DNA from 4 places in the Ruegeria sp. SCP10 genome. Region 2 is predicted to be linked to each of the others. Evidence: riboswitches for the same ligand, from Rfam matches in the RefSeq annotation. Region 2 holds a riboswitch; each other region holds the start of a gene.
The links. A riboswitch is a leader RNA that binds a small molecule or an ion and turns the genes downstream of it on or off. The one in region 2 is predicted to bind cobalamin.
Positions count from the first base shown of each region.

Region 1: linked by a shared signal. The riboswitch ahead of ABLN87_RS17835 (energy-coupling factor ABC transporter permease) and the one ahead of ABLN87_RS06050 (DUF1636 domain-containing protein) in region 2 are both predicted to bind cobalamin.
Region 3: linked by a shared signal. The riboswitch ahead of ABLN87_RS10560 (aromatic ring-hydroxylating oxygenase subunit alpha) and the one ahead of ABLN87_RS06050 (DUF1636 domain-containing protein) in region 2 are both predicted to bind cobalamin.
Region 4: linked by a shared signal. The riboswitch ahead of ABLN87_RS14085 (DUF1636 domain-containing protein) and the one ahead of ABLN87_RS06050 (DUF1636 domain-containing protein) in region 2 are both predicted to bind cobalamin.

Region 1 is NZ_JBDZYF010000010.1:116,265-118,459, forward strand. Features, by position in the region: gene ABLN87_RS17825 (amino acid aminotransferase) at 1-12, opposite strand, end outside; gene sseA (3-mercaptopyruvate sulfurtransferase) at 12-866, opposite strand; cobalamin riboswitch at 1,010-1,223, shown strand; gene ABLN87_RS17835 (energy-coupling factor ABC transporter permease) at 1,279-1,956, shown strand; gene ABLN87_RS17840 (CBU_0592 family membrane protein) at 1,972-2,195, opposite strand, start outside.
Region 2 is NZ_JBDZYF010000001.1:1,189,245-1,191,439, forward strand. Features, by position in the region: gene rlmB (23S rRNA (guanosine(2251)-2'-O)-methyltransferase RlmB) at 1-301, opposite strand, end outside; tRNA gene ABLN87_RS06045 (tRNA-Tyr) at 418-501, shown strand; cobalamin riboswitch at 739-944, shown strand; gene ABLN87_RS06050 (DUF1636 domain-containing protein) at 1,028-1,408, shown strand; gene cobW (cobalamin biosynthesis protein CobW) at 1,405-2,195, shown strand, end outside.
Region 3 is NZ_JBDZYF010000003.1:309,891-312,085, forward strand. Features, by position in the region: gene ABLN87_RS10555 (aminotransferase) at 1-484, opposite strand, end outside; cobalamin riboswitch at 706-909, shown strand; gene ABLN87_RS10560 (aromatic ring-hydroxylating oxygenase subunit alpha) at 1,022-2,195, shown strand, end outside.
Region 4 is NZ_JBDZYF010000006.1:71,721-73,915, forward strand. Features, by position in the region: gene ABLN87_RS14075 (ABC transporter substrate-binding protein) at 1-190, opposite strand, end outside; gene ABLN87_RS14080 (ABC transporter ATP-binding protein) at 203-979, opposite strand; gene ABLN87_RS14085 (DUF1636 domain-containing protein) at 976-1,332, opposite strand; cobalamin riboswitch at 1,431-1,647, opposite strand; gene ABLN87_RS14090 (hypothetical protein) at 1,692-2,186, opposite strand; gene ABLN87_RS14095 (hypothetical protein) at 2,183-2,195, opposite strand, start outside.

The sequences.
Region 1 (2,195 bases), on a different contig from region 2:
ATGTTCGAACATCAGGTCTCTCCGGTTGCGACGGGCAGGGTTGGGAAGGCACCCCATTCAGCCCAGGAGCCGTCATAAAGCGCGTGGTCTTTTTTGCCCATGCGTTCAAGCGCAAGGCTGAGGATTGCCGCCGTCACCCCTGACCCGCAGGAGGTGATCGCGGGTTTGGACAAATCGACACCAGCAGCCTCGAACACGGCGCGGCACTCTTCGGGCGATTTCATCGTATGGTTCTTGTTCAACAGCGTCCCAAAAGGCACGTTGCGTGAGCCGGGTATATGGCCCGAGCGCAAACCTTCGCGCGGTTCAGCCTCGGTTCCGGCGAAACGGGCGGCAGCACGGGCATCGATGATCTCATGATCAGCCAGTTTGGCGGCGGCAGACACCTGTGTCACGTCGCGTACCAGATGATTCTGAACCCGAACGGTCATATGCCGATCCCGGATCACAGGGGGCAGATCTTCGACCTCTCGCCCTTCGGCCTGCCATTTCGGCAGACCGCCATCCAGCACGGCAATGTTGTCCTGCCCCATCAGGCGGAACATCCACCAGACGCGCGCTGCTGAGGATAGGCCCGAGCCGTCATAGACAACCACCTGATGTCCATCCCCCACGCCCATCGCGCGCAGGCGGGACATGAACTTCTCGACCGGCGGCATCATATGCGGCAGGTCCGAGCGGTGATCCGCAATATCGTCGATATCAAAGAACCGCGCGCCCGGGATATGACCCGCATCATACTCGGCTCTGGCATCGCGCCCATGCTGCGGCAGGTACCACGACCCATCAAGCACCCGCAGATCGGGGTCCTTGATATGGGCGGCAAGCCAGTCGGTGGAAACGAGGGTTTTGGGATCGTCTTGCATCAAAGCCTCCCCTAAGCGAGTCTGAGTTTCCCTATATCCGAGCGGCGAAACGTGCAAGCCATGCCAAGGCCTGCACGCCCCTGAGCACTGACAATTTTTTCCAAACATCCACGTTTGACTGCTTGACAGGTGGCACCCGGTGCCAGACACCTGCCTGACATGGTTTCCAAAGGGGAATTTCCCCGGAGGAATGAAAAGGGAATCCGGTGCGACAATACCCGTCAATTCCGGAACTGCCCCCGCAACTGTAGGCGGAGTTTCGTCCCAATTGGGCCACTGACCTAAGCAATCGGTTGGGAAGGTCGGGATCGAAGCCAATCCGCAAGTCAGGAGACCTGCCATGTGCAAACCGGGCGGAAGCCCAATTATTAAACCTTTCTGCCGTCGGGTGTGACGGGAAGGAGACCAAACTATGCATATCGAACCGGGCGTCGTAAATGGCGCCAAACTTGTCCTGAGCTACGCCACCGCAACTGGCGCAGGGCTCTATACCGCTAAACTGGCATGGGACAGCCTGAAAAGCAGCGGCATTGCCAGCCTTGCCATTCGCTCAGCCCTGACCACCGGGCTGGTTTTCACCTTCTTTGAGGTGTTGCCGCACTTCCCGGTCGGGGTGTCAGAGGTTCACTTCATTCTGGGATCGACCCTGTTTTTGTTGTTCGGTGCGGCCCCTGCCGCCATCGGTCTGATCGCGGGCTTGTTCATTCAGGGGTTTTTCCTGGCGCCTTTCGACCTGCCTCAGTTCGGGATGAACATGACAACGCTGCTGGTTCCGCTGTTTGCCTTGCAAGCTTTGGCCAATCGCATCATTGCGCCAAATTCGGCCTATATTGATCTGAAATATTCTCAGGCGCTTGCGCTGTCGACGGCCTATCAGGGCGGTGTCGTCATCTGGGTGGCATTCTGGGCCTTTTATGGCCAAGGATTTGGAGCCGAGAACTTTACAGCGATCGCCAGTTTCGCCGCTGCCTACATGCTGGTTATTCTGATCGAACCGCTGGCCGATCTGGCCGTTTTGGCCGCAGCAAAATCCATGCGGGATCTGGGCAAGTTTGGCCTGTTCACACCGCGTCTCCACAACGCTGCATAACCCTATTGCGCCGTGTTACCCTGCGCGGCGCAACCTGAAATGCTGAATAATTCCGATCACGCTGATGATGATCCAGAAGCCTTCAATCAGCATCGACGCCAGATTGAAGTTCTGAAGCAGCGAATAGACAATCAAAACAGACCCCAGCAGGTTCACTACGGGAAAAGCCAGATCTTCGGAATTCATGTACCGCATCTGCGTGGCGAAATAGGCGGCAACTACGATCAAGGCTCCGAAGG
Region 2 (2,195 bases):
TCTCGGCCAAGCCGCCCCACTCCAGCGGCTTAACCTCAAGCGCTGCCCCCTGATGCACCGAACCCGCGTCGATCGGGGCACTAAACTTGCGCGGATCAACCATCTCGGCCTCGATCCCCGCGAATTCAATGGCTTCGAGCAGCTTGTCCCGCGCATTTCGCGTCACAATCAGGCGCAGTTTCTGGCGTTTGGGGTTCATCAAGGCGTCGCGCACGGCGTGCAAACCAAACAGCCAAACCGTCTCGGCCGCAGCTGCTTTTCGCGCCTGTTCCTTTTCAACAACCCACTTGGGTTTTTTCATTCTGAGGGCCTCCGGGCCATGAATTCGCTTTCCTGCGCCAATGCCGTATTTTCCTGTTGACGCTCCTTTGGTGCGCTAGTAATCACGCCTCCACGTCAGGTGCAACGCCTGACAGTGGGCGACAGGCCGCAAGGTGTGGCAGGGGACTGTAACTCCCTCGCGGAGACGCACGCCTGGTTCGATTCCAGGGTCGCCCACCACTCTCACAAAGCTTCCAGATACCAGAGCAAAACGCCCACGCCATTGGCCTGTATCTGCTGTTATGAAGAGCAGTCTATCTATTCGTCAAACATTTGGTTCAGTGAAGTGGTCGCTGTTAAACCTTTCGAAAGCCGCAGGCTAAGCCCAGCCATGCCGCCCAGCGACTGCCACAGGTCGTTTTTCTGCACCCGACATAGCGGTTGTCGGCGACACGCTTGACAAGCACCGTATCAGTGCCGCATGTCCGATCCGTTGGTGTCCTCGTAAGAGGATGAAAAGGGAATGCGTCAACGGGTTTACCGCCAAACGCAGCCGCCCCCGCGACCGTGACCGGAGAGGGTGCCCAAAGCCACTGGCCAAAGGCTGGGAAGGCGGGACATCCGACAGGGTATACACCCTGACATCCGCAAGCCGGGAGACCTGCCAGCGCCCGAAGATGAAACCGGACGGGGTGTTCCGGTGTGGGGCTTGGATCGGCCCACATGAAACCCCGTCCCCCAGATTTGACTAAGGGGGATGAGAGAGATGAGCAAAGCCGCACCAGTTGAACTGCTGGTCTGCACGACATGCCGCCGTGGCCTGGCAATCGAAGATGACACCCAGCGCCCCGGCGCTTTGCTGCATAAGGCGCTGGAACAGGCGGGCGTGCCAGATGGGATCCATCTGAAACCCGTAGAGTGCCTGTCAAATTGCGATCAAGGATGTTCCATCGTGTTGCGTGGCGGACCCACGCGTTGGACTTTTGTCTACGAAAACCTCAACGAAACCGACCATGTCGAAACGATCATCGAAGGTGTGACCAAGTACTTGGCCACTGACGATGGTTTGGTCAAATGGCGCGAACGTCCTGAACATTTCCGCAAAAACTGTGCGGCCCGTATTCCCCCGATTGGAGCCCTGAAATGAGCAACTTGGAAAAACTGCCCGTCACCGTTATCACCGGCTTCTTGGGCTCGGGCAAAACCACACTGGTCAAGCACCTGATGCAGAACCCACAGGGCAAGCGTCTGGCGGTGGTGGTCAATGAATTCGGTGATGTAGGTGTCGATGGCGACATCCTGAAATCCTGCGCGATCCCCGATTGTCCGGCAGAAAACATCATGGAGTTGGCCAATGGCTGTATTTGCTGCACCGTGGCTGACGATTTCATACCGACTATCGAAGCTCTGATGGCGCTGGAGCCGCGTCCCGATCACATCCTGATCGAAACCTCTGGCCTCGCCTTGCCTAAGCCGCTGCTGAAAGCGTTCGACTGGCCCGATATCCGCTCAAAAATCACCGTTGATGGCGTGATCGCGCTGGCCGATGCCGAAGCCGTCGCCGCCGGTCGCTTTGCGCCGAATGTGGCAGCGGTGGATGCGCAACGTCTGGCCGATGACTCGATTGACCACGAAACACCCTTGTCCGAGGTGTTCGAGGATCAGATTTCCTGCGCCGACATCATTCTGCTGACCAAGCCCGATCTGGCCGGTCCTGAAGGCGTAGCCAAAGCGAAAGAGATCATCGCCACTGAGGCCCCTCGCCCGCTGCCCGTTGTCGAAGTTGCCGAAGGCGCCGTGGACGTACGGGTCGTTCTGGGTCTTGAGGCCGCAGCCGAGGATGACATGGACGCCCGCCCGTCGCATCACGACGGTCACCACGATCACGAGCATGACGATTTCGAAAGTATCATCGTTGATCTGCCGGAACAGTC
Region 3 (2,195 bases), on a different contig from region 2:
TGGGATTGTTGATCGCAATCAGGCGCGTATCGGGTCGCACCATCGCCCGCAACTCGTCCAGATCGGGCAGGAACGCGTTTTCGGGCCGCAGATGCAACAATTCGATATCGGCACCGATGCTTTCGGGAATGGAATAGTGTTGCTGATAGGTCGGGATTACAGAGATCACGTGATCACCACGCGATACCAGCGTCTGATGCACCAGAGAGTTCGCGCCGATGGTCCCATGCGTCGTTAGGATGTTATCCCGGCCCTGACTGTCATACAGGCCACAGATCGCATCGCGCAGGCGTTCTGACCCTTCAATCGCGCCATAGGTCATCTTCATGGATGACAGATCGTTCAGAATACTGTTGTGCTGGCCCGCCATGTCGAACAGTTCGCCCAGCGTGATGGACTGAATGCAGGTCTCAGCCAGATTGAGTTCGCAGGTCGTCTCGAACTCATTCATCCACATCTCAACACCAAAGGGTCTGATTTCCATTGGGGCTCTCCTACTTTCAGCATTTGGGGCGATGGCACGTAACGGACGCACGGTTATGAAGATGTCTTATACCGCCAAACCAGCCAAGCGGAAGATTGCGGGTTTGTGCCTGAAATGTATCCAGGGGTTTTACTTCACAAACCCGGGTTCGACCCGAGCATTGAGATGTCTGTTTTGAAACTGGAAATGTCGCAAGCCTCTCAGCATAAGAACCGCGCGACTCTATCCTGTGCATGTGAGGTGCCGCTGTTTGAGTCTCAGACAGCGGAGAATTGGGAAGCCGGTGAAATTCCGGCACTGCCCCCGCAACGGTAAGGAAGGTCAGGTTCGGCAATCAACCACTGGGACGAGGATCCCGGGAAGGTGTCGCAACCGGGCGGAAGCCCCTTTCAAGTCCGGAAACCAGCCTTGCAGATATGTCAAACCGCGGGTGGCGGTGGGGGCACATGTTTCGGACGTGATCCTCGCGCGCCTCCGGACGGTTCCTCCTTGTCATCTGCCCAAGCAATGCCGCGGGGCGCGGCAGGAGAGCCAGAAATGAACAGCATTCAAAGCCTGTTGGCACGTCGCATCCCTGGTTACGCGCTCGAGCAGGCGTTTTATACAGACCCCCAGGTATTTCAGGCCGATCTTGAAGTCATCCACTACCGCGATTGGCTGTTTGCCATTCCGGCCTGTGAACTGGTGAAAGCAGGTGACTACGTAACCTATACCGTGGGCGCCCACCGCGTTGTCATTGTGCGTGGTGCTGACAACCAAATCAGGGCGTTTCACAACACCTGCCGCCACCGTGGTTCGATCATTTGCAAGGCTGCAAAAGGCAATGCGCCTAAACTGGTTTGCCCCTATCACCAATGGACCTACGAGCTTGATGGTTCATTGCTGTGGGCGCGCGATATGGGGCCGGATTTCGATCCGAAACAGCATGGGCTGAAGACAGTTCATTGCCGCGAGCTTGCCGGGTTGGTTTACATCTGTCTTGCGGACAACGCCCCAGATTTCGACATGTTCGCCAACACCGCGCGCCCTTATCTGGAGCCGCATGATCTGGGCAACGCCAAAGTGGCTTTTGAAAGTTCAATCATTGAAAAGGGTAATTGGAAGCTGGTTTGGGAGAATAACCGCGAGTGTTACCACTGCGGTGGCAACCATCCCGCGCTATGCCGCACCTTCCCTGATGATCCTGCAGTCACAGGGATCGAAGGCGGTGAGACGCCGCTGCATATGCAAGCCCATTTTGACAGGTGCGAAGCCGCCGGGATGCCCTCGCAGTTCTACCTGCATGATGACGGGCAATTCCGTATGGCTCGGATGCCTCTGAAAGAAGGGGCGCAAAGTTATACGATGGATGGGAAATCCGCCGTGCGGCGCTGGCTGGGCCGGTCGCCGTTTGCGGATGCAGGGGCGTTGTTGAAATTCCATTATCCAACAACCTGGAACCACTTTCTGGCTGATCATTCCATCGTGTTCCGCGTCACACCAATCAGCCCGACTGAAACCGAGGTCACAACCAAATGGCTGGTTCACAAGGATGCCGTTGAAGGGGTCGATTACGATCTGAAACGTCTGACCGAGGTCTGGATTGCCACCAATGACGAAGACCGTCAGGTGGTCGAGGATAATCAGCTGGGTATAAACAGCCCGACCTATCTGCCTGGCCCGTATTCGCCGACGCAGGAATCTGGTGTGCTGCAATTCGTGGATTGGTATT
Region 4 (2,195 bases), on a different contig from region 2:
GGCCAACGATGTGTTCTTGCAGGCCCAGCGCAAAGGCCATGTCGGTCATGTTCATGTCATGCACCACCAGCCGTTCCGGCTTGGCGTCGAACACCAGCGGTTCGCCGCAATTGTCCACGGTTACTTCATGGGCAGCCGCGCCGCTGGCCAAGCCGGTGACCATCAAAGCTGACCAAATTTTCTGTTTCATCAATGTCTCCTGTTAAGATGAAAGCGTTCGTTTTCGGATATCCAGCGCCGGGATCACGCGCCCTTCGTGCTGGAAGCACAGGTAGTCAACACCAAACGTGTCGCGCACATGATCCGGCGTTAGTATCTGGTCGACTCGCCCAAAGCCCGTCATGCGTGTGGATTTCATCAGCGCGACATGGCTGGCGAATTCCGGGATCATGACAAGGTCGTGCACGATCATCACCACCGTCACGCCCAGTTCGGCCACCAGCGACAGCATGTGCCCTTTGGCATCGGGGTCTAGATGATTGGTGGGCTCGTCCAGAAACAGCAGCGAGGGGTTCTGCGCCAATGCACGTGCGATATGGGCGCGTTGGCGTTCGCCACCCGAGAGCCGCTGCATCGGCTTGTCGGCCAGATGGGTCAGCTCGGTCGTGCGTAGAACGCGCGCAAGATCCATCTTGTGATCTTCCGCCGAGCGGTCGCTTTGAATGGGAATCTGGCCGAGCGCAACGTAGTCGCGCAGCTTTAGGCGGCCATCGGGCAGTTCCTGCTGGCCAACAACCGCAATGGTCCGGGCGCGTTCCTGCGCAGACAGGCTGCGCAGGCTTTGACCGTTGATCCGAACGTCCCCCAGCGCCAGACGCTCGACCCCGCAGAGCAGGTTCAGTAGAGTTGTTTTGCCGGCACCGTTCGGACCGGCGATGGCAAGTATGGCCCCTTCTTCCAAAGAGAACGAGACGCCTTGCAGCAACACATCGCCATTCAGGGCGTAGTATTCCAGGTTTTCCGCGACCAGAAAGCTCATGCCTTACCCGCCTTTGGAAGACGGGGCAGGCGTGCCAGAGTTTTGAACAACAAGGCGGGGGGGCGATCCGTTGCGCTGGTCCAGCCGCTCTCGCTATCGCGGTACTGATGGGCGAAGGTGGCGATCGCATCCAGATCGGCGGTGCTTTGTATATCGCCAAACAGGTATTGCGCCTTGCCTTCGGCTTGCAGACCGATGGCCATGGGACGTTCGCATCCTGCCATGCAGGGGATCAGTCGCGTAGCGAACCCGTCAGACAGCGACGCGTCCAGCAGACTTTGGGCGGCGCTGGCTTCGATCTCACCCTGGCAGGTCGAGCAGATCAGCACAAAGTGATCAGCGTTGCGGGTCATTGCCACCCTCAACGCGCAGGACGCCCGTGTCGAAAGTGCCAGTCCCGATAGGACGCATATGTGCCATCAATCCTCCTTCCAGGACGCCCCGTCCCGGGTTGGTTTCACAGGTGATGGCAGGTCTCCTGACTTGCGGGTCGTCGCTTGGCCAACCTTCCCGGCCTTCTCGGGCCAGTGGTGATTTGGCGTCGCTCTCCGCTTACAGTTGCGGGGGCAGTTACGGACTTAGCCTGTTCCGATATTCCGGGGGCCGCACCGTATTCCCATTTTCATCCCGCACCCAAAGCTGCGGGAACCATCACAGGTCAGCTATTCTGGTGAAGATACGCTTGTCAAGTATCGTCGTTAACGACCGAGCACTATTGTACGACCCGCAGGATGGGCCGCCTTTTGACATGCGCGCGACGTTCTCCGTCGGTTGGGAATCGGTTGGCAAGTGTCAGGCCCGCCTGCACGACATGGGCATCCGGATACCCGCCAGAAAGCAATCCAGCGGCATCGCGGGCGGCTGGTGTTTCATCGCGCCGCATGTGATGCAGCATACGCATCAACGCCAGTTCATCACTGGTAAAATGGTTGCGGCTTTCGACGCAGAGCGGGTCGTTGAACGCCAACCCGTAGGGGCGGCTGTAAAGCGTGGCCTTGATGATCTTGTAGACCAGATGGGCCAAGGTCAGACCCTGATCCACGCCCCACCGCTCGATGGCGGTAGAATACGCAAATTGCCAGGATTGCGTATCGGGCTCTGCAAAACTTTGAATGAAATGGCGCATCACCGGCAGGAGCCCGTGCTCGAAATCGTCAAATTCGAATTGGACCAGTGGGCCGATCGATTTGTTTTCAGGAGGTGTCATGCGCATTTC